3 regions of the Kitasatospora sp. NBC_00458 genome follow, and region 1 is predicted to be linked to each of the others. Evidence: riboswitches for the same ligand, from Rfam matches in the RefSeq annotation. Region 1 holds a riboswitch; each other region holds the start of a gene.
The links. A riboswitch is a leader RNA that binds a small molecule or an ion and turns the genes downstream of it on or off. The one in region 1 is predicted to bind cobalamin.
Positions count from the first base shown of each region.

Region 1 (7,681 bases):
CGACGGCCGCCGCCGCGGGGCCGAGCGGCTTCTCCCCGAGCAGGTCGCAGGCCGCCAGCGGGAGTACCAGCAGGGCCGCCACGAGGGCGCGGGCCAGGGCGGCACGCGCCCGGCGGCCGTCACGGGCGGTGCGGGTGGGGAGGGTCATGCCGGGGCGTCCTGGGATCGGGGCTGGATGAGGATGCGGCCGACCGTCACCGCGTAGAACAGGCCTGAGGAGAGCACCAGGGCGAAGTCCAGCGGGTTCAGCGTGAACATCCGGTAGACCGCGGCGACCACCCAGACCAGCGCGGAGCCGCCGCCCCAGACGATGACGCCGGCCCAGAACCGCCGCTGCCGGTTCTTGGCCTTGCTGGAACCGGTCGGCTGCCAGCCCCGCTGGCGGCCCCGAACCAGGTCCCAGACCGCGAAGAAGTGCGCCCAGCCGTACATCATCCGGCCGGCCCAGGCCTCCAGCCGGTACGGCGCCCGGTGCCAGAGCGGGAAGATCAGGGTGGCGTACACCAGGCTGGGGATGACCAGCACCAGGTGCTCGACCTTCAGCAGGTCCGGCCGCCAGAGCAGCAGCATGATCGGCAGCATCGGCAGCGCGAAGGTCAGCAGCGCGGTGTGGATGTAGTAGAGGAACCCGGAGACGTAGCAGAGCCGCGTGGTGAAGTCGAGGTCGGTGTTCCAGAACTTGCGGCTCGTCATCAGCGACATCGACCCCATGCACCAGCGGTACTGCTGGTTCTGGAACGCCCCGGCGTTGTCCGGGCAGACGCCGGTGGACAGGGCCACGGGAATGTACTGCAGGTCCCAGCCGAGGGCCCGCAGGTCGAAGCCGGTGTGCACGTCCTCGGAGTGGGCGATCAGCGTGGTGCCGCCGTTCTCCACCAGCGCGGCCCGCCGGTAGACCGCGCAGCTGCCGACGCAGATCGCGCCGTCGTTGCGCTGCCGGGCGACCTGGACCGAGCGGTAGAAGAGCTCCTGGATGGCGCCGGCGCCGCGCTCGATCCAGTTCTGCGAGTCCAGCACCCGGAAGAACTGCGGCGACTGGACGATGCCCAGCTTCGGGTTGCGCTGCAGGTACGGCAGCACCTCGTGCAGCAGGTCGTGCCGGGGCGCGAAGTCCGCGTCCAGGATGAGGATGAACTCGCCGTCGGAGCGCCCGAAGCCGTAGTGCAGGTTGCCGGCCTTCTTGAACCAGCCGCGGTTCTCCCGCACGCCGTACCGGAACCCGAAGTCGGCGGCCATCGCCTCGACCTCCGGACTCGCCGCGTCGTCCAGGACGTACGGCATGACCAGGCCCGGGTAGTGCTCCGCCATCTTGCGGACGTACGTCCAGGTGTTGTGCAGCACCTCGATCGGCTCGCCGCAGACCGGCAGGAACACGTCCACCGTCGGGTGGGTGTCAGGGCTCCACTGCCGGACCAGCCGGCGGTGCTCCCTGATGTCGAAGTTGGGCGTGAAGCTGTTCACGCGCAGCGACACCACGTAGTAGACGACCGTGAAGAACAGGAACGGGACGCAGAGCCAGAACCACGACCCGAGCGAGTACAGCTCGGCCTGGCTGACCACCAGGCAGCCGAAACTCACCACCGAACACAGGGTCAACACCCACTGGTGCCGGACGGTGTAGCTGTACTTCTCCTGGGAAGTGGGCGGCGCCGGGAGCAGCATCGCCGGAACAGGCTCCCCCTGTCCGCGTCTGCGGCCCGCCGCTCTGCGCCGTCTGCTGGTCGCATTGACGGCAGCGCTCACCGCGCGGTACCTCCTGCTCGCTGATTCCCCACCAGGGCGGCCGTGGAGAGTGCATCCCTCCCCCCGGCGGCGGTCATCCTATCGGACCGCCCCCGGCCTCCCGACTCAGCCTTCCCCCGGTCCCGCGGTCAGCCGCTGCGACCGCCGCGGCCCAGCAGGACCTCCTTGGCGCGCCCCGCCAGCGGGGCGGCCGCGGCCGCCGCGATCTGGTCGCTCTGGTCCGCGCCCTGCTTCAGCGAGCCCGCCACCGTGAAGTAGCCGAAGCGGCCGATCGACGCGTGCGTCTCGGTGCAGCCCGACTTGTCGGTCACGCAGAACATCGCGACGCCGGTGCCCGACAGACCCTGGATCAGGCCCGCGTGCCGGCCGAGCGCCCGGTCCGCACCGGCCTTGTTGTCGAAGACCGCGATGCCGACCGTGACGGCGCTCTCTCCGTTGACGTACGTCGCGCGGACCAGCGAACGGCAGGTGTCGTCGCCGAGCGCGAGGCCGAGCCCGCCGGTGGTCGCCTTGGAGCAGGGTGCGGTCGACCCGGTCACCTGACGGGTCCACACCTTGCCGTCGATGGTCCGGGTCTGGTCCGGGAACAGCGTCGCGGCGTCGACCGGCAGCTTGTCGGTGGCGGCGTCGGAGATGGCCGCCACCGCCTGCTCGGTGGGAGTGCCCGTGGCGGACGGACCGCCCGCGGTGGACGAGCTCGCGACCGGCTGCGGGTCGTCGCCGCCCTTGTCCCTGCCGTTGATCCACACCCCGGCCCCGACGATCCCGCCGACCAGGACGGCCGCCACCACGACCGCGCCGATCCACAGGCGCTTGCGCCGGCGCGCATCGGTGGCGTGCCGGTCCGCCATCGCGTTCCAGTCCGGCTCGGCGGACGACGGCGCGACCGGCTGCGGCCCACCGCCCTGCGGGGACCACTGGACGAACTGCGTCGGAGCGCCGGCGACCGACTGCGCCTGCGGCGGGAGACCCTGCTGCGGACCCTGCTGCGGACCCGGCTGGTGACCCTGCTGCGGGCCCGGCTGCGGACCCGGCTGCGGGTACGGCACCGAGCCGGACGGCACCTGCGGCAACACCGGCGGCGGTCCCTGCGGCGGCACCCCCGCCCCCGGCTGGACGTACGGCGTCGCAGGCGGCCCGAACCCGCCGGGCGGCGGCACCGGCGGCTGACCGTGCTGGGGCGCCGGCCCCGGTGCCCCAGGCTGCTGACCCTGCTCCGGCGGCACGGCCCGACTGGCCCGATCCCCCGGAGCGCCCGTTCCCTCGCTCATGTGCCGAGATCGTAGGGCATGCACCGGACGAGGGGTCGATCCGGTGACCAATCCGTTTCAGAACACGGCTCCGGGCGGGTGTCCGGACCCCCGCCCCGGTACCAGCCGTCATCGGGCCAACACGCCGCGCTGCACAACATGTGGTGTCGCATCGGGAGAGCACCACTAGATGTATGCTCAATCCTGCTGTCGACGCAGGGGAACCCGGTGCGAGTCCGGGACTGCCCCGCAGCGGTGAGCGGCCGCCCCCGACGGGGCCCGCGAGTCCGAGTACCTGCCGACGGTGTGCGAGCGCCTCCCCGCAGAGGCCCCAGCACGAGCACCACCTTCCGGGCCTCGCGGGCGGGCCGGGGACGACACGCCGCGCGACGCCCAGGGCGCCCGCGCCGTCCTCCCCTGCCCCGAACGGCCCGGTACCCCGATCCACAGCCGCCGATCGCCGCCAGGAGAGAGCGCCTTGACCACCGCTGCCTCAGTCACCCTGCCCGCCCAGGGTTCCAGCTCCGCCCCCACCGCCCCGACGGTCTCCGACCCGGGCGGCGCGCTCCTCCGACTGCTGACCGACCGCAGCGCCGACCTCCCCCAGGTGGACCCCGGCCACGTCGCCGCCGCCGCCCTGCGCGGCCGCCACGCCGGATCGGACTTCGCCGAGCTGCGCGGGCTGGCCGTGGACGCCTCCGCGTCGATGATCGCCGAGGACCCGCAGTACTCGAAGCTGGCGGCCCGGCTGCTCGCGCTGGAGATCGTCGACGAGGCGGCGAGCCAGGGCGTGGTCTCGTTCTCCACCTCGATCACGGTCGGCCACGCCGAGGGCCTGATCGGCGACGCCACCGCGGCCTTCGTCGCCAAGCACACCGACGCGCTGAACGCCCTGATCGACCCGGCCGGCGACGACCGCTTCGAGTACTTCGGCCTGCGCACCGTGCAGTCCCGCTACCTGCTGCGCCACCCGATCACCCGCAAGGTCGTCGAGACCCCGCAGCACTTCCTGCTCCGCGTCGCCTGTGGCCTGGCGGTCGGCGACAACGAGCAGTCGGTGCGCGAGGTGGCCGAGCTGTACCGCCTGATGAGCCGGCTGGAGTACCTGACCTCCTCGCCGACCCTCTTCAACTCCGGCACCCGGCACCCGCAGATGTCCAGCTGCTACCTGCTGGACTCCCCGCTGGACAACCTGGACTCGATCTACTCGCGGTACGCGCAGATCGCCCGGCTCTCCAAGCACGCCGGCGGCATCGGCCTCTCCTACTCGCGGATCCGCTCGCGCGGCTCGCTGATCCGGGGCACCAACGGCAAGTCGAACGGCATCGTCCCGTTCCTGCGCACCCTCGACTCCTCGGTCGCCGCCGTCAACCAGGGCGGCCGCCGCAAGGGCGCGGCCTGCGTCTACCTGGAGACCTGGCACGCGGACATCGAGGAGTTCCTGGAGCTGCGCGACAACACCGGTGAGGAGGCGCGCCGCACCCACAACCTGAACCTGGCGCACTGGATCCCGGACGAGTTCATGCGCCGGGTCAACGCCAACGCCGACTGGTCGCTGTTCTCCCCGGCCGACGTCCCCGAGCTGGTCGACCTGTGGGGCGCCGAGTTCGACGAGGCCTACCTGAAGGCCGAGCTGGCCGGCAAGGCCGTCCGCACCATCCCCGCGCAGACCCTGTACGCCCGGATGATGCGCACCCTGGCGCAGACCGGCAACGGCTGGATGACCTTCAAGGACGCCTCCAACCGCGCCGCCAACCAGACCGCGCTGCCCGGCCGCACCGTCCACTCCTCCAACCTCTGCACCGAGATCCTGGAGGTCACGGACGACTCCGAGACCGCCGTCTGCAACCTCGGCTCGGTCAACCTCGGCGCCCACGTGGCCGCCGGCGCGACCGCCGCCGACCTGCTGAACGCGATGGACTGGGACCGCCTGGACTCCACCGTCCGCACCGCCGTCACCTTCCTCGACCGCGTGGTGGACATCAACTTCTACCCGACCCCCGAGGCCGGGGCCTCCAACTCCCGCTGGCGCCCGGTCGGCCTCGGCGTGATGGGCCTCCAGGACGTCTTCTTCCAGCTCCGCCTGGACTTCGACTCCGCCGAGGCCAAGCGGCTCTCCACGCTGATCGCCGAGCGCATCATGCTCACCGCGTACGAGCGCTCCGCCGACCTGGCCGAGCAGCTCGGCCGCCACGAGGCGTACGCCGAGACCCGCGCCGCCCGCGGCGAGCTGCACATCGACCACTTCTTGGAAGGCAAGCACAGCCCGAGCGCCGCGCCCGAGTGGGCCGACCGCTGGGAGGCGCTGCGCGCCCGCGTCGCCACCACCGGCCTGCGCAACTCGCTGCTGCTGGCGATCGCCCCGACCGCGACGATCGCCTCGATCGCCGGCGTGTACGAGTGCATCGAGCCGCAGGTCTCCAACCTGTTCAAGCGCGAGACCCTCTCCGGCGAGTTCCTCCAGGTCAACCCGTACCTGGTGCGCGAGCTCAAGGAGCTGGGCGTCTGGGACGAGCAGACCCGGGACGCGCTGCGCGACGCCAACGGCTCGGTCCAGGAGCTCGGCTGGCTGCCCGCCGAGGTCCGGTCGCTGTACCGCACCGCCTGGGAGCTGCCGCAGCGCGCGCTGATCGACCTGGCCGCGGCCCGGATGCCGTACATCGACCAGAGCCAGTCGCTGAACCTGTTCATGGCCGCGCCGACCATCGGCAAGCTCAGCTCGATGTACGCGTACGCCTGGAAGGTCGGTCTGAAGACCACCTACTACCTGCGCTCGCGCCCGGCGACCCGGATCGCCCAGGCCGCCTCCGGGACCGCCCGCGCCGCCGCCCCGGTCCCCGTCGGCCCGATCGGCGCCGGCACCCCGACCCTCACCCCGGAGGAGGAGGCCGCGCTGGCCTGCTCCCTGGAGAACCCCGAGTCCTGCGAGGCCTGCCAGTGAGCACCCCCGACCGCGAGAAGATGCTGCTCGACCCTGGCTTCGAGCTGACGCTGCGCCCGATGCGCTACCCGTCGTTCTACGACCGGTACCGCGACGCCATCAAGAACACCTGGACGGTGGAGGAGGTGGACCTGCACTCGGACGTCGCCGACCTGGCGAAGCTGAGTGAGGGCGAGCGGCACATGATCGGCCGGCTGGTCGCGTTCTTCGCGACCGGTGACTCGATCGTCTCCAACAACGTGGTGCTGAGCCTGTACAAGCACATCAACTCCCCGGAGGCGCGGCTGTACCTGAGCCGTCAGCTGTTCGAGGAGGCCGTGCACGTCCAGTTCTACCTGACGCTGCTCGACACCTACCTTCCGGACCCGGAGGACCGCAACGCGGCCTTCGCCGCGGTGGAGAACATCCCCTCCATCCACCAGAAGGCCCAGTTCTGCTTCAAGTACATGAACGCGGTCGACCACATCGACTCGCTGCAGAGCAAGGACGACCGCCGCGCGTTCCTCCTGAACCTGATCTGCTTCGCGGCCTGCGTCGAGGGGCTGTTCTTCTACGGCGCCTTCGCGTACGTGTACTGGTTCCGCTCGCGCGGCCTGCTGCACGGCCTGGCGACGGGGACGAACTGGGTGTTCCGCGACGAGTCCATGCACATGGACTTCGCGATGTCGGTGGTCGACACCGTCCGCGAGGAGGAGCCCGACCTCTTCGACGAGAAGATGGCCCAGCAGGTGACGGAGATGCTGGAGGAGGCCGTCGAGGCCGAGCTCCAGTTCGCCCAGGACCTGTGCGGCGACGGCCTGCCCGGCATGAACACCGCGTCGATGCGCGAGTACCTCCAGGCCGTGGCCGACCAGCGCCTCGCCCGCCTCGGCATGCCGATCCGGTACGGGTCGACGAACCCGTTCGGGTTCATGGAGCTCCAGAACGTCCAGGAGCTGACCAACTTCTTCGAGCGCCGGGTCTCCGCGTACCAGGTCGCCGTCGAGGGCTCGGTCGCCTTCGACGACGACTTCTAAGCGACGAGGAACCGACAGAGGTGCCCCGCACAGCCACAGCCGTGCGGGGCATCACTGTTGAGTCAGTCGGTCGGAAACTCCCCACCCTTGACCCCGGCGAGGAACGGCTGCTCGTCGGTGTCTCCGGGAAGACCGCCCCAGGGGTTCGGGGAGTCGGTGAGACCGAACATCACCAATGCTCCGCAGGCGCCAGCCGTGGCGCCAACTTCCAATGGCACAACCTGCAAGGTGGTGTTCGGAAGCTGAGCAACCTCGGCAAGGTGCTCCGACTGCGCTCGTTGGACACTCCTGCCTCCGACGGGGCACCTGAGCGCCGGCTCCCGGATGATCGCCCGGAATCTGGCCGGGTCCGTCCTGGAGAGGCCTTCCTTCCCTCCATCCGAATCTCAACAAGCTGCTCGATGCGCTCCGGTCGGACGGCAGCCGGATTGGCTTCCAGCACTGCACGGGCGTAGTGCTCGGTCTGCAACAAGCCTGGCACGACCATCGATTGCCACCCGCGAGGCCCACCGGGACTTCATCCGCATCTGCATCGGCCCCGGCAGCGGCGACGGCGTCGCCCGCTGCCTCGCCCGGGGCGGTCTGTCGGGGCGCGGGATCCCACACGAAGCGGGATGAAGATCGCCCACTGGTCCACTTGTCCGGATCGGAGGTATGCGGAAGGCTTTCGACCTGCCGGGCCATGCCACGCAAGGGGCTGCCCGGTCTCAATCTGTGGGCTGGGGGGCCGC
Region 1 covers NZ_CP107904.1:5,574,311-5,581,991, reverse strand. Annotated here, with positions in the region: gene OG550_RS23270 (glycoside hydrolase family 26 protein) at 1-148, opposite strand, end outside; gene OG550_RS23265 (glycosyltransferase family 2 protein) at 145-1,662, opposite strand; gene OG550_RS23260 (hypothetical protein) at 1,872-2,819, opposite strand; cobalamin riboswitch at 3,188-3,310, shown strand; gene OG550_RS23255 (ribonucleoside-diphosphate reductase subunit alpha) at 3,496-5,934, shown strand; gene OG550_RS23250 (ribonucleotide-diphosphate reductase subunit beta) at 5,955-6,950, shown strand; partial or broken gene OG550_RS32810 (DUF5753 domain-containing protein) at 7,013-7,440, opposite strand.

Region 2 (7,681 bases), 4.5 Mb from region 1:
CCCGGGCCGCCGCGGGCGGGGCGGTCATCGTCACCTCGCGGGACCGGCAGCAGGGCTACGCCGATCCCGGACTCGTCTTCACGGTGGGCCCGTTGCACCGTGACGCGGCCGTCCGGGTGCTGTCCTGGTGCGGCGACGACCACGTGGCCGACCACCGCCCGCTCCACCTGCTCGCCCACCTGTGCGACGACGTGCCGATGGCGCTGCGGATGGTCGGGGCCCGGCTGACCAGCGATCCCGACCTCGACCTCGACTACCTGGTGCAGGTCCTGGAGGAGGAGACCACCCGGCTCGACTACCTGGAGGCCGGTGACCGGGCCCTGCGGGCGGTCATCGGACTGAGCTACGACGCGCTGGACGGGCCGGCCCGGCGGGTGTTCCGCTACACCGCCGCCGCTCCTGGCTCGGCGACCACCGGGCCGGAGCTGGGCCACGGCCTCGAAGCCCCGCCGCTGCGCCAGGAGCTCCTCCTCAACCGGCTGGCGGACCGCAGCCTCGCCGGGAAGGAGGTCGTCCGCGTTCCGGACCGGCCGCTGCTCGCCACCTTCACCCTCTTCGACCTGGTCCGGCTGTACGCGCTGGAGCGCCTCGCGGCGGAGGAACAGCCGGACGCCGTAAGCGACTTCCGGCAGCGATCGGTGGCCTACCTGTGCGACGCGATCGCCGGCATCACCGATGAGACCGTGGACGGCGGACAGGCGGGCGAGCTCGACCCGGCCCGGTTCGAGGACGCGCTGCGGCTGGCCCAGGAGCACGACTGGCTCGACCTCGCCACCCGGCTGGCGATCGGTCTGCACGTCCTCGCCCTGGCGCGCGGCGAGCTCGACGGCATCCTGGCGATCAACGCGACCCGGGTCGCCCTGCACCTGAAGGCGGGGGAGCCGGAGGAGGCCGTGAAGGCCTGCCTGCTCAACGCGGAGACCCTGCTGGCGAAACGGGCCTTCGACGCGGTCGAGGCATCGGCCCGGGAGGCGATCCGGATCGCCGGGTCGTACGGGCTGCCCGAGCGGGCGGCCGAGGCGCGTTTCCGGCTGAGCCTGCTCCGGTGGGAGCAGGAGCGCTTCCCGGAGGCGCTGGCGGAGGGCGTCGAGGCGGCGGATGCGCTCGAAGGGCTCGGCCGGTGGCGGACGGCGGTGCCCGTGGCCGCCAACAACTGCCTGATCGCGCTGCGGATGGACGACGGACCCGCGGGTCTCCTCTGGGGGCGGCGTGCGGTGGAGCTCGCCGACCGCCACGGCGACGGGTACCAGCAGGCGTCCGCCAGGCACGACCTGTCCCGGGCCGAGCTGCTCACGGGGGAGTACGCGGCGGCCGTGCGCACGGCCCGGGACACGGCGGACCGCTGGGAGCGGCAGGGGCGTCTGCTGGACGCGGCGACCTGCTGCGGCATCGCGGCCGAGGCGGCGGAGGCGACCGGGGACCTCGCGGCGGCGGCGGAGCTCTGCAACGCCGCCGCCGACCACTGCCTCCGGGAGGGGACGAGCGGCCGGATCCTGGACGCCCTGGTGAGGTTGAGCGCGCTGTACATGCGGGCGGGCTCCCATCGGAACGCCGGCTTCACCCTGGACCGGGCCCTGGCGGCGCTCCGGTCGGCCGGGCCTGCGGCGGCCGGGTCCACGGCGGTCGGCGCGGACGTTCCGGCGCTGCTGCGGACCGAGGTCCTGCTGCGGCACGCCGCCGTGCGGCTGTTCCCGGACGTGCTGGTGGCGGGCGGCGGGGACGGCGAGGCGTCCGCCGGTCGGCCCGGGGAGCTGGGCCGGGTGGACCGGCCGGTCGGGGCGGACGAGGGCGCCCCGGAGGCCGGGGACCTGCCGGAGGGCGGGGCCGGTTCGGAGGAGGCGCCGACCAGTGAGGAGCTGGAGCGGCTGCGCGACGTGCTCGCCCGTCATCGGGAGGGTGCCGTACCGGTGGAGGAGGCCTGCCGACAGGCGGAGGTCCTGCTCACGGCCGACACGCGGTATCCGCCGGTCAGGGAGGCCTGGCTCTTCCTGGAGCTGCGCGGCGCCGACGACCGGCCGGCGGCGGCCCTGCCCGGTGCCGGGTAGGGAGGGCGGGTCGCCCGTCGTCCGCGTGGGGCCCTGGACTTACTAGGACGTCCGACTATATGGTCGTGGAAAGGTCCGCGGTGTCAGGGAAGCCGGTGTGAGTCCGGCACGGTCCCGCCACTGTGACCGGGGAGTCCGTCCACGCAGGACACGGCCACTGGCAGCCAGCCGGGAAGGCCCGCGGGCGGGCGTCGATCCGGGAGTCAGGATACCGGCCGCGGACGGTCCGTGTTTTCCACGAGGATGGAGACGACACGCATGACTCCGGGCTGCTCCCGTTCCACCGCCCCCGGCCGTCCTGTGCCGCCCGCCGGGGCCCACCTGCTCTGACGGTCCGCCTGTCGCACCCCGCCGACGGCCGCCCCGCCGCGCCACCGCGCGGCGTGCCGCCGTGGGCGGAGTCCTCCATTCCTCCTCTCCCCACCCCAGACGAGAGAAGGAACCGATGGTCCGTGAACTGACCCACTTCGTCGCAGGCAAGCGCGTCCCCGGGACGTCCGGCCGCCTCGGCGACGTGTACGACCCCAACACCGGCCGGGTCCAGGCCCGGGTGCCGCTCGCGAGCCGCGCCGAGGTCGAGGCGGTGATCGCCGACGCCGCGCAGGCGCAGCCCGAGTGGGCGGCCTGGAACCCGCAGCGCCGGGCCCGGGTGCTGCTGCGCTTCCTCCAACTGGTCGAGCAGGAGCGGGAGCCGCTCGCCAGGCTGCTCTCCGCCGAGCACGGCAAGACGGTCGCCGACGCGCACGGCGACCTCCAGCGCGGGCTGGAGGTGGTGGAGTTCGCCGCCGGTATCCCGCACCTGCTGAAGGGCGAGTTCACCGACAACGCGGGCACCGGCATCGACGTGTACTCGATGCGCCAGCCGCTCGGCGTCGTCGCCGGGATCACGCCGTTCAACTTCCCGGCGATGATCCCGCTGTGGAAGGCGGCGCCCGCGCTGGCCTGCGGCAACGCCTTCATCCTCAAGCCCTCCGAGCGGGACCCCTCGGTGCCGCTGCGGCTGGCCGAGCTGTTCCTGGAGGCGGGCCTGCCGCCGGGCGTCCTCAACGTGGTCAACGGGGACAAGGAGGCGGTCGACACCCTGCTGGAGGACCCGCGGGTGCAGGCGCTCGGGTTCGTCGGCTCGACGCCGATCGCCCAGTACGTCTACGCGACGGCCGCCGCCCACGGGAAGCGCGCCCAGTGCTTCGGCGGTGCCAAGAACCACATGATCGTCATGCCGGACGCCGACCTCGACCAGGTGGCCGACGCGCTGATCGGCGCCGGCTACGGCTCGGCGGGCGAGCGGTGCATGGCGATCTCGGTCGCCGTCCCGGTCGGCGAGGAGACCGCCGACGCCCTGGTGGCCAAGCTGGTCGAGCGGATCGGCGCGCTGAAGGTCGGCCGCTCGGACGACCCGGAGGCGGACTTCGGCCCGCTGGTGGGCCCGGACGCGCTGGAGCGGGTCCGCGGCTACCTGGACCTGGGCGTCCGGGAGGGCGCCGAACTGGTCGTCGACGGACGGGACTTCCGGCTGGAGGGGCACGAGGGCGGGTTCTTCCTCGGCGCGTCGCTGTTCGACCGGGTCACGCCGGACATGCGGATCCACCGCGAGGAGATCTTCGGCCCGGTCCTCTCGGTGGTGCGCGCCGCCGACTACGAGGAGGCCCTGCGGCTGCCCAGCGAGCACGAGTTCGGCAACGGGGTGGCGATCTACACCCGGGACGGCGACACCGCCCGCGACTTCACCCGCCGGGTGAACACCGGCATGGTCGGCGTGAACGTGCCGATCCCGGTGCCGATCGCCTACCACACCTTCGGCGGCTGGAAGCGGTCCGCGTTCGGCGACCTCAACCAGCACGGGCCGGACTCGATCCGCTTCTACACCCGCACCCGCACCGTCACCTCGCGCTGGCCCTCCGGGGTCAAGGAGGGCGCGAGCTTCACCATGCCGACGATGGGATGAGCGCCGTGCACGACCACGACCACGACCTGAGCGAGGACCAGCGGGCCGTCGCGGAGACCACCCGGGCGTTCGCCGACGAGTACCTGGCGCCGCACGCGGTGGAGTGGGACCGGACCAAGCACTTCCCGGTGGACGTGCTGCGCAAGGCGGCGGACCTCGGCCTGGCCGGCGTGTACGTCCGCGAGGACGTCGGCGGGTCCGAACTCACCCGGCAGGACGGGGTGGTGGCCTTCGAGGCGCTCGCCACCGGCTGCCCGTCGATCGCCGCCTACCTGTCCATCCACAACATGGTGGGCTGGATGGTCGACCGCTACGGCACCGCCGACCAGCGCCGCCGCTGGCTCCCGGCGCTCTGCACGGCCGAGCATCTGGGAAGCTACTGCCTCACCGAGCCGGGCGCCGGATCGGACGCCGCCGCGATCGCCACCCGCGCGGTGCGCGACGGCGACCACTGGGTGCTGGACGGCGTCAAGCAGTTCATCTCCGGCGCGGGCGCCGCCCGGCTCTACCTGGTGATGGCCCGGACCGGCGGCCCCGGACCGAAGGGCGTCTCCGCCTTCGTCGTGGACCGCGACGACCCGGGGCTGTCCTTCGGCCCGAACGAGCAGAAGATGGGCTGGAACGCCCAGCCCACCCGGCAGGTGGTGCTGGACGGGGTCCGGCTGCCCGCCGACCGCCTCCTCGGCGCCGAGGGCGGCGGGTTCGGGATCGCCATGGCCGGGCTGAACGGCGGCCGGCTCGGCATCGCCGCCTGCTCGCTGGGCGGCGCCCGGACCGCGCTGGAGCGCGCCACCCGGTACCTCGCCGAGCGCGAGGCCTTCGGGGCCCGGCTGCTGCACGCCCAGGCGCTCCAGTTCCGGCTCGCCGACATGGCGACCGAACTGGAGGCCGCCCGCGCCCTGGTGTGGCGGGCCGCCGCCGCGCTGGACCGCGGCGACGACCGCGCGCCCCAGCTCTGCGCGATGGCCAAGCGCCACGCCACCGACACCGGGTTCGAGGTCGCCGACCAGGCGCTCCAACTGCACGGCGGCTACGGCTACCTCGCCGAGTACGGCATCGAGAAGATCGTCCGCGACCTGCGGGTGCACCAGATCCTCGAAGGGACCAACGAGATCATGCGCGTCATCGTCGCCCGCGGCCTGACCGGGGCCGCCTGATGGCCACCACGGACGGAGCGGACCCCGGCGAGGTCGTCGTCGACCGGGACGGGCGGGCGGGCCTGATCGTCCTCAACCGCCCCAAGGCCCTGAACGCCCTCACCCACGGCATGGTCCGGCGGATCGCCGCCGCGCTCGACGCCTGGGAGTACGACGACTCCGTCGCCACCGTCGTCGTCACCGGCGCCGGTGAGCGCGGGCTCTGCGCCGGCGGCGACATCGTCGCCATCCACCGGGCGGCCACCGGCGGCGACCGGCGGGCCACCGAGGAGTTCTGGCGCGACGAGTACCGGCTCAACGCCCGGATCGCCCGCTACCCCAAGCCCTACGTCGCGGTGATGGACGGCATCGTGATGGGCGGCGGCGTCGGGATCTCCGCCCACGGCAGCGTCCGGATCGTCACCGAACGCACCCGGATCGCCATGCCGGAGACCGGCATCGGCTTCGTCCCCGACGTCGGCGGCACCTACCTGCTCTCCCTCGCCCCCGGTGAACTCGGCACCCATCTCGCCCTCACCGCCGGGTCCGTCGGCGCGGGCGACGCACTGCTGTGCGGCCTGGCCGACCACTTCGTCCCGGCCGTGCGGCTCCCCGCCCTCCTCGACGACCTCGCCGAACTGAGCGTCCACGACGCGCTCGCCCGCCACGTCGCCGACCCGCCGCCCGCGCCGCTCGCCGGGCAGCGCGGCTGGATCGACGACTGCTACGGCGCCGACACCGTCGAGGAGACCGTCGAACGGCTGGCCGCGGCGGGAGTTCCGGAGGCCGGGGAGGCGGCCGGCCGGATCGCCGCCAACTCGCCCACCGCCGTCAAGGTCGCCCTCGCGGCGCTGCGCCGGGCCCGCGGGCTGGGCCCGCTGGAGGCGGTGCTCGACCAGGAGTACCGCACCTCCTGCGCCGCGCTGGCCACCCCCGACCTGCCGGAGGGGATCCGGGCGCAGGTCATCGACAAGGACCGGCGGCCGCACTGGGAGCCGGCCACCCTGGCGGCCGTCCCCGACAAGGAGATCGAGCGCCACTTCCTGTCCCTGGGCGAGCGTGAGCTCGGCCTCGCCGCCCCCGCACCCCTGGAGCGCTGGTGACCCGCACCGTCGGATTCGTCGGACTGGGCAACATGGGCGGCCCGATGGCCGCGAACCTCGTCAAGGCCGGGCACCGCGTCCTCGGCTACGACCTCTCGGAGCAGGCCCGCGACCGGGCGGCCGGGCACGGGGTGACCGTCACCGGATCGGCCGCGGAGGCCGTGGCGGAGGCCGACGCCGTCCTGACCATGCTGCCGACCGGGCGTCACGTCATCGACGCCTACCGTGCGCTGGTCCCCGCGGCGGCGAGGCCCGGGACGCTGTTCGTGGACTGTTCCACGATCGCGGTCGGGGACGCCCGGACCGCCGCCGACCTGGCGCGCGCCGCCGGGCACCGGGCGGTCGACGCCCCGGTGTCCGGCGGCGTGGCGGGCGCCGAGGCGGCCGGCCTGACCCTGATGGTCGGCGGTACGGAGGCCGAGTTCGCGGACGCCGGACCGCTGTTGGCGGGGGTGGGGCGCAAGGTCGTCCACTGCGGCCCCTCCGGTGCCGGGCAGGCCGCGAAGATCTGCAACAACATGATCCTCGGCATCTCGATGATCGCGGTGAGCGAGGCGTTCGCGCTCGGGGAGAGCCTCGGCCTCAGCCACCAGTCGCTCTACGACGTGGCCTCCACCGCCTCCGGGCAGTGCTGGGCGCTCACCGCCAACTGCCCCGTCCCCGGCCCGGTTCCGGGCAGCCCCGCCAACCGCGACTACCGGGCCGGGTTCGCCGCGGCGCTGATGGCCAAGGACCTCGGGCTGGCCGCCGACGCCGCGGCCTCCACCGACGTCCCGGTGGAACTCGGGCGCCGGGCCGCGGAGTTGTTCGCCGCCTTCGCCGAGGGCGGGGGCGGCGGCCTGGACTTCTCCGCCATCTACACGACACTCCGGGAGGAGACGGCATGACCGAGGGCACGACCGACGGCACCGGCACCATCGACAGCAGGGCCGCGGACCCGGCCGGTGACCGGGCCGGCCGGTACCGGACCATCCGGGTGGAGCGCCACGGCCGGGTGGGCGTGATCACGCTCGACCGCCCGAAGGCGCTGAACGCCCTCAACACCGAGCTTATGAACGAAGTCGTCGCCGCAGCCCAGGAGTTCGATCGTGAACCGGGGATCGGCTGCCTGGTGGTGACCGGTTCGGAGAAGGCGTTCGCGGCCGGCGCCGACATCAAGGAGATGCAGTCGCTCGGCTTCGTCGACGCCTACCTCGGCGACTGGTTCGCCGCCTGGGACCGCTTCGGGGCGCTGCGCAAGCCGGTGGTCGCGGCGGTCGCCGGGTACGCCCTGGGCGGCGGCTGCGAGCTGGCGATGCTCTGCGACGTCCTGATCGCGGCGGACACCGCGAAGTTCGGCCAGCCGGAGATCAAGCTGGGCGTGATCCCCGGGATCGGCGGCTCGCAGCGGCTCACCCGGGCGGTCGGCAAGGCCAAGGCGATGGAACTCTGCCTGACCGGAAGGACGATGGG
Region 2 covers NZ_CP107904.1:1,112,680-1,120,360, reverse strand. Annotated here, with positions in the region: gene OG550_RS03875 (trypsin-like peptidase domain-containing protein) at 1-2,045, shown strand, start outside; cobalamin riboswitch at 2,087-2,279, shown strand; gene OG550_RS03870 (CoA-acylating methylmalonate-semialdehyde dehydrogenase) at 2,491-3,990, shown strand; gene OG550_RS03865 (acyl-CoA dehydrogenase family protein) at 3,987-5,147, shown strand; gene OG550_RS03860 (enoyl-CoA hydratase/isomerase family protein) at 5,147-6,229, shown strand; gene mmsB (3-hydroxyisobutyrate dehydrogenase) at 6,226-7,116, shown strand; gene OG550_RS03850 (enoyl-CoA hydratase) at 7,113-7,681, shown strand, end outside.
Region 2: another riboswitch for cobalamin. It lies ahead of OG550_RS03870 (CoA-acylating methylmalonate-semialdehyde dehydrogenase); the one in region 1 lies ahead of OG550_RS23255 (ribonucleoside-diphosphate reductase subunit alpha).

Region 3 (7,681 bases), 1.4 Mb from region 1:
GGGAAGTCCTCGGAGCCGCAGCGGGCGACGAAGGCCGAGTGGAAGCCGACCGGCTCGGACCGCCCGAACAGGTCCACGACCCGCTGGACGCCCCGCTGCGGGACGGGTCTGCGGACGACGGCCAGGCCGAGCAGGGTGCAGAGCACCTGGTGGCCGAGGCCGACCGCGAGGAACGGGGTGCCGTTCGAGAGCAGCCGCGCGGTGGCGGTCCGGAGCCGGGCGATCCCGGGGCCGGTGCTCCGCCGGGGGTCGCCGGGGCCGGGACCGGTGACCACCAGGTCGTACCCGTCCAGGCCGTAGGCGTCGACGCCGAACGGGTCCGGGCCGGCGGGGTACTGGCCTGCGAGGTAGGGGCCGGCGAGGTGGGGGCCCGTGAGGCACGGGCCGGTGCCGTTCGGGCCGGTGGTGTGCGGTTCGTCGAGCCGGCGGACCTCGACGGTGGCGCCGAGGGCGGTGAGCAGGGTCCGGTCCGGGGCGGTCAGCGCGTCCCCGGAGTCCAGGACGAGGATCCGGCGACCTTCGAGCGCGGGCACCGGTCGTGCGCGCTCGCCCGGCGCCGACTGCCAGAAGGCGGCGAGCGGCTCGTTGCGGCCGGCGAGGGCCCGGCGGACGGCGGGGTGCGAGCCGAGGTCGGGCGGTTCCGGTGCGCGCTCCCCGGGCACGGGGGCGTCGGCTGCCAGGGCCCGGAGCAGGCCGGCGGTCTCGGCCGTCGTCCTGGTTGCCGCTCCGGCCGTCGCCGCCGGGTCCGACCCGTGCACCCGGGCCGGAGCGGGGTGGAACCGCAGACGGCCGGCCGCGTCGATGTCGGCGGTCCCGTCGAGCACGGCGGAGTCCAGGGCCTGGCGGCCGCGGCCGTCCCTGCCGATCAGCGCGATCACGCCGGGGTGGCCGTCCGGGGCGGCCCCGGCGGCGGGGGAGGTTCCGTCGTCGAGCGCTGCTCCGTCGTCGGGGGCGGTCGGCGCGGGGAGCGTCTCGTGGAGGATCTCCCGGACGTCGCGGGTGGTCCGGCCCTCGACCAGGTACTCGGTGTGGGCGAGCCGGTGCGTGCTCCGCAGGCGGGGACCGGTGATCCGGCCGCCGTCCTCGCAGAGCCGACCCGCCGTTCCGAGTCCTTCGTCGACCGCCCGGTAGAGCCCGGCGGCCTCCTCGGGGTCGGCCAGGAAGGCCAGGAGCCCCTCGGGGGCGGGCCCGTCGGACGGGTACCGGTGGGTGCCGCCGACCGGGTTCAGTACGACGGTGCCGCGGTCGAGGGCGACGTGGCGACGGGGCGAGGCTCCGATGAAGGCGTGGTCACCGGTGTGCACGACGAACGTCCAGTACGAGCCCGGGTGTCGTCCCAGCAGTCGCCGGAAGAGGGCGAGCGCGGCGGTCGGCGACCAGTCGGCGACGGTGGCCGCGAAGGGGCGCCCGGTGCCGGGCACGCCGGGCACGCCGGGCACGCCGGGAGCGCCGACGGGGCCGGCGTCCGGTTCGGTGAGGGCGACCGGTGTGCCGGGCAGCAGTCCGAGCACCTCCGCGACCGGGGCCAGCGCCTGCTCGGTGACGGTGAGCGCGGTCAGTCCACCCGGCCCGGTCAGTCCACCCGGCCTGGCCGGTCCCCCCGGCGCGGGGCCTTCGCCCTGTGGCAGGCGGGGGAGGAGGGCGAGGACGTGGTGGCGGCCGGGGGCGTCGGTGTCCGGCACCGGTACGGGCAGGTCGGCGATCCGGGCCGGGTGGCTCACCGTGCCGGTGAGGACGTCGAGGATGCCGGGACCGGTGGTCCCGGGGCGGTGCACCAGGGCGAACGGCGGCGGCGCGGAGCCGGTGATGAGGCGGAGCAGGCGCTGGGCGGTCCTGGTCATCGCCGCACGCTTCCGGCGGCGGTCGGCGGCGCACCCGGTGATCCGGCCGGTGAACCGGTCGGCGGTGCGCTCGGAGCCGCGGTCGGCGTGGAGTACGGGGCTGTCTGCGGGATCGTCAAGGGAGCGGTCCCTCCGGGAGGGTGGCGGCGGAGGTGGCGGGTGCCGCCCACACCCGGCCGCGCCGGACCCTGCCGCCCGGGGGCGGGGCCGGTCCGAGCTGTGCCGTCACGACAGGGGGTGCCGTCCCGACGGACGGAGCCGCTGCGATGGAGGCCGGAACGGTCCGGGCCGGCACGGCGGGGGTGGGTCTGGTCCGGACAGGGCTGGACAGGACGGCCGGCGCGACATGGTCGAAGGGCCATCTGCAGCTCCCGTTGGACGCTGTATATGAAGTGAGGCTAACCTTACCTACTCGCGGTCAACAAACGTCAAGCATTTCCTGTGCGACCCGTTCCGCGGACCCCGTCCCGCGTCTCCCGGCCCGCTCCCCGGCTCGCGGAACCCGTCCAGCGGACGCGGCCCCGCGGACCCCGTCCGCACACACGAATGCGCCGCCCCCGCCGGTGCGGGGACGGCGCATGGGCGGGCGTCAGCCCTCCGTGCGGCGGAGCAGGTAGGTGTCCATGATCCAGCCCTTGCGCACGCGGGCCTCCTCGCGCAGCTCCCGGATCCGCGGGGCGGTCTCCGCGAGCGGACCGGCGGCGAGGATCTCGTCGGGCGTGCCGAGGTAGGCGCCGTAGAAGACCTCCAGCCCCTCCGGGTCGACCGCGGTGAAGGCGGCCCGCCCGTCGAGCATCACCACCACGTCGTCCACGCCCTCGGGGAATCCCTCGGCGAGGCGCCGGCCCGTGGTGATCTGCACCGGACGGCCGACCCGGGTCAGCGTGGTGCGGTGCCGCGCGGCGAGCGCCGAGACGCTGCTGATCCCCGGGATCACCTCGTACCCGAACGCCGCACCCCCGCGCGCCAGCACCTCGTCGATCACGGCGATGACGCTGTCGTAGAGGCTCGGGTCGCCCCAGACCAGGAACGCGCCGGTCTCCTCCGGGCCGAGGTGCTCGGCGACCAGCCGCTCGACCAGGTCGGCCCGGCGGCTGCGCCAGTCCTCCACGGCCGCCGCGTACGCCGGGGTGGTGCGGTCCCGCTCCGCGTCCGACACCTCCACCACGCGGTGGCCGGGCCGGCCGTGCTCGCCCAGGATCTGCCGGCGCAGCCGGATCATGTCCTGGCGTTCCTCGTTCTTGTCGAGGATGAAGAAGACGTCGGTGCGGGCGAGGGCCTTGGCCGCCTGCAGGGTCAGGTGGTCGGGGTCGCCCGCGCCGATGCCGATGACGAAGATGTGCTGCATGACAGCGATTGTGCCGTCCGTCCGCTGTCCGGCCACCGCCCGCCCGTCCGCCGCGCTGTCCGCCGCCCGCCGTCCGCCGCCCGCTGCTCCTCTCCCCGCCCGCCCGTGTCGGCCACGGCGCCCTGCGCGCCCACGCGGCCATCCGCCATCCGGACAATCGCCGACGGCGCGGCTCGGGTGGGCCTAGGCTGTGCCCCGCAGTCGGTTCGCCCTGCCAGCCAGGCAGGCGCGTCGCAAGAGGGAACCCGGTGGGAATCCGGGACTGCCCCGCAGCGGTGAGTGGGAACGACCGCCGTCACATGCACTGGGCCCCACCGGGGCCCGGGAAGCGACGGCCACTAGGTGTCCGCCCTTCAAGGGCGGGCGTGCCCGCGAGTCCGAAGACCTGCCACTGCCCGCGTGCACCCCGTACGCGGTGATCTCGGTGACCTCGTGGGCGGGTCGGCGAAGCGGGCGGGCACGACTCGGTGCCGCGTCCCCGCTGCCGTACCTTCGCGTCCGCGTGCTCTCCCGGGATCGCAGCGCGACTCGCGAAGGAGAGTTCCGTGTCAACGAGTTCCACCACCCCGCAGGCCGCCGCGCAGGCAGGTCCGCAGGCCGCCGCGCCGCACTCCACCGCCCCGCAGGCCACCGTGTACGGCTACCCGAGGCAGGGGCCGAACCGGGAGCTGAAGAAGGCCGTCGAGGGCTACTGGGCCGGCCGCGTCGACGCCGACGCACTGCAGGCCACCGCCGCCGGCCTGCGCCGCGACAACTGGCGGCAGCTGGCCGAGGCCGGGATCGGCGAAGTCCCTACCGGCGACTTCTCGTTCTACGACCACGTGCTGGACGCCACGGTCGCCGTCGGCGCGATCCCGCCGCGCCACCGCGCCGCCGTCGACGCCGACCCGCTGGCCGGCTACTTCGCGATGGCCCGCGGCACCCAGGACGTCGCGCCACTGGAGATGACCAAGTGGTTCGACACCAACTACCACTACCTCGTACCCGAGTTGGGGCCGGACACGGTCTTCTCCGCCGACTCTGCCAAGCCGGTCTCCGAGCTGCGCGAGGCCCTCGCCCTCGGCCACCGCGCCCGCCCGGTACTGGTCGGCCCGCTCACCTACCTGCTGCTCGCCAAGCCCGCGCCCGGCGTGGCCGCCGGCTTCGAGCCGATCACCCTGCTCGACCGGCTGCTGCCCGTCTACGCCGAACTCCTCGGAGACCTGCGCGCGGCCGGCGCCGAGTGGGTCCAGCTGGACGAGCCCGCGCTCGTCCAGGACCGCACCCCCGCCGAACTGAACGCCGCCGCCCGGGTCTACCGCGAGCTCGGCGCGCTCACCGACCGGCCGAGCATCCTCGTCGCGACCTACTTCGACCGGGCCGGCGAGGCCCTGAAGGTCCTCGCCAAGGCCCCCGTCGAGGGCGTCGGCCTGGACTTCACCGGCCCCGGCGCCGCCAACCTCGCCGACCTCGCCGCCGTCGGCGGACTGCCCGGCAAGCGCCTCGTGGCCGGCGTGGTGGACGGCCGCAACATCTGGATCAACGACCTGGAGAAGTCGCTGACCACCCTCGCCACCCTGCTCGGCCTGGCCGACCGGGTGGACGTCGCGCCGTCCAGCTCCCTGCTGCACGTCCCGCTCGACGCCGGCCGCGAACGCGACCTCGACCCGCAGGTGGCCCGCTGGCTCGCCTTCGCCCGCCAGAAGACCGCCGAGATCACCACCCTCGCCCGGGGCCTGCGCGAGGGCGTCCACGCGATCACCGCCGAACTCGCCGCCAACCGCGCCGACCTCGCCTCCCGCGCCGCCTCCGCGCTCACCCGCGACCCCGCGGTCCGCGCCCGCGTCGCCGCCACCACCCCCGGGGACGCCCGCCGCGCCCAGGCCTACCCCGAGCGCGCCGAGGCCCAGCGCGCCCGCCTCGGCCTGCCGCTGCTCCCCACCACCACCATCGGCTCCTTCCCGCAGACCGCCGAGCTGCGCACCGCCCGCGCCGACCTGCGCGCCGGCCGCCTCGACGGGACCGGGTACCGGGAGCGGATGGAGGCGGAGGTCCGCGAGGTCGTCGCCTACCAGGAGAAGGCCGGACTGGACGTCCTGGTGCACGGCGAACCCGAGCGCAACGACATGGTCCAGTACTTCGCCGAGCAGCTCACCGGCTACCTGGCCACCCAGCAGGGCTGGGTGCAGTCCTACGGCACCCGGTACGTCCGGCCGCCGGTGCTGGCCGGCGACATCTCCCGCCCGCACCCGATGACGGTCGAATGGTTCCGCTACGCGCAGGACCTGACGGAGCGTCCGGTCAAGGGCATGCTCACCGGACCGGTCACCATGCTCGCCTGGTCGTTCGTCCGCGACGACCAGCCCCTCGCCGACACCGCCCGGCAGGTCGCCCTCGCACTGCGCGACGAGGTCACCGACCTGGAGGCGGCCGGCGCCGCCGTCGTCCAGGTCGACGAGCCCGCGCTGCGCGAGACCCTGCCGCTGCGGGCCGCCGACCGGCCGGCGTACCTGGACTGGGCGACCGAGGCGTTCCGGCTCAGCACCTCCGGGGTCCGCGCCGACACGCAGGTCCACACCCACATGTGCTACGCCGAGTTCGGCGAGATCATGACCGCGATCGACGAGCTCGACGCCGACGTGATCTCCCTGGAGGCGGCCCGCTCGCACATGCAGGTCGCCCACGAGCTGGCCGGGGCGGGCTACCCGCGCGAGGTCGGACCCGGTGTCTACGACATCCACTCGCCCCGGGTGCCGAGCGCCGAGGAGGCCGCCGAGCTGCTGCGCAGGGGGCTGGCGGCGATCCCCGCCGAGCGGCTCTGGGTCAACCCCGACTGCGGCCTGAAGACCCGGGGGTGGCCGGAGACCCGCGCCTCCCTGGAGAACCTGGTCGCCGCCGCCCGCGCGGTCCGCGGCGAACTGGCCGGCTGACCCCACCCCGCCGCACCCCGCCGGGGGGCCGCCTGCCCGCAGGCGGCCCCCGGCGGGGCCCACCACCCGCCGCCCACCGGCTCTCCCCGGCCCGGTCGGGCGGCACCGTGGTCGTCTTGTGGTGCGGAGAAGATTGCTGACAGGATCTCAGGCGGGTATGGCCCCGCGACGGAACCGCGGCGGGGCACCTCCGGAACGGCGCGCACGAGGAGGCCGGATGGCACGTGTCAACCTGCGGGCTGCATTCATGAGCGGCCTCTCTTCGACGGTGACGGCGCAACAGGTCTTCACCAACCGGGTCGACGAGGTGGCCGCCTTCGGCCGGTCGGTGGACGCGTTCCACCGGGCACTGGACGAGGCCGGGGTCTCGCCGGTCGTGGACCGTGCACAGGGCCGCCGCAACGTCCTGACCTTCTACGGGGTGGGGGGCATAGGCAAGACGACGCTCTCCCACGAGCTCGAACGACGCCTCCTCGCCGACACGCAGGCCGAGGGCCGTGACGACGTCGCGACGGTGCGGATCGACCTCTCGGAGGAGGGCGCCTGCGACACCGAGAGCCTGCTGCTGCGCCTTCGCGCAGGCCTGGGGCAGCTGGGGAGCCGCTGGCCCGCCTTCGACCTGGCGCTGGCGTCCTACTGGGCGCGCGCCCATCCCGGAGAGACGCTGCAGGAGTTCCTGGACGCCTCTCCGGCGCTTCGCCGTGCCTCGCGGAGCATCGGGCTGGGCGACCAGATCGCGGAGAGCGTGCGGCAGGTCGACCCCGCCGGCCTGGGCGGCCTCGCAGGGCTCGCCCACCGCGCGGCGCTGGCCACCTACCGGGCCGTCCGGGACCGCGTGCGGGAAGGGCGACTGCTCTCGGACTGCGAGCTGTTCGCCGAACTGGTCGAGGCGGACGCCGACTACGAGACGCTCTCGTACTTCCCCTACCTCCTGGCCTGGGACCTCGAAAGGCTGCCGGGCCGAGGCCGCGCGGGCCGGCGGCCGACGGTGTGCGTGTTCCTCGACACCTTCGAGGTGGTCAACGGCCGGGCCGACCGGGCGGTGGAACGGATCCTCCAGCGCTGCGTCTACCTGATGCCGAACGTGCTGTTCGTGATCACCGGCCGCAACCGCGTCGACTGGGCCGACTCGGGCGCGGGCGCCGAGATCGACTTCACCGGAGCGCAGTGCTGGCCCAATCTGCACTTCAGCAACGACACGGCGGAACCGCGCCAGCACCTCGTCGGATACCTCTCGGACTCCGACGCCGACAGCTACCTCAGTGAGGCGCTCACCCGGGACGGGGAGCCCGCCATGTCGCCGGAGGTCCGGGAGCGCATCATCTCGGGCGGCCAGGGCCTGCCCCTCTACCTGGACCTCTCGGTGTCGCACTTCGCCGCGCTGCTGGCGCGCGGCGGGCAGCCCTCGGTGGCGGACTTCGGCGGCTCGTTCACCGCGGTCGCCACCCGCTCGATCAGGGACCTCCCCCGCGACGAACGCGATCTGGTCCGTACGGCGGCCCTCACCGACCGGGTCGACGCCGCACTGCTGCGGGCCGGCCAGCCGGGCGTTCCCGACGGGAGCGTGGCCAGGTTCCTCCGCA
Region 3 covers NZ_CP107904.1:6,933,300-6,940,980, forward strand. Annotated here, with positions in the region: gene OG550_RS28285 (anthranilate synthase family protein) at 1-1,841, opposite strand, end outside; gene cobF (precorrin-6A synthase (deacetylating)) at 2,431-3,189, opposite strand; cobalamin riboswitch at 3,374-3,596, shown strand; gene metE (5-methyltetrahydropteroyltriglutamate--homocysteine S-methyltransferase) at 3,822-6,098, shown strand; gene OG550_RS28300 (tetratricopeptide repeat protein) at 6,346-7,681, shown strand, end outside.
Region 3: another riboswitch for cobalamin. It lies ahead of metE (5-methyltetrahydropteroyltriglutamate--homocysteine S-methyltransferase); the one in region 1 lies ahead of OG550_RS23255 (ribonucleoside-diphosphate reductase subunit alpha).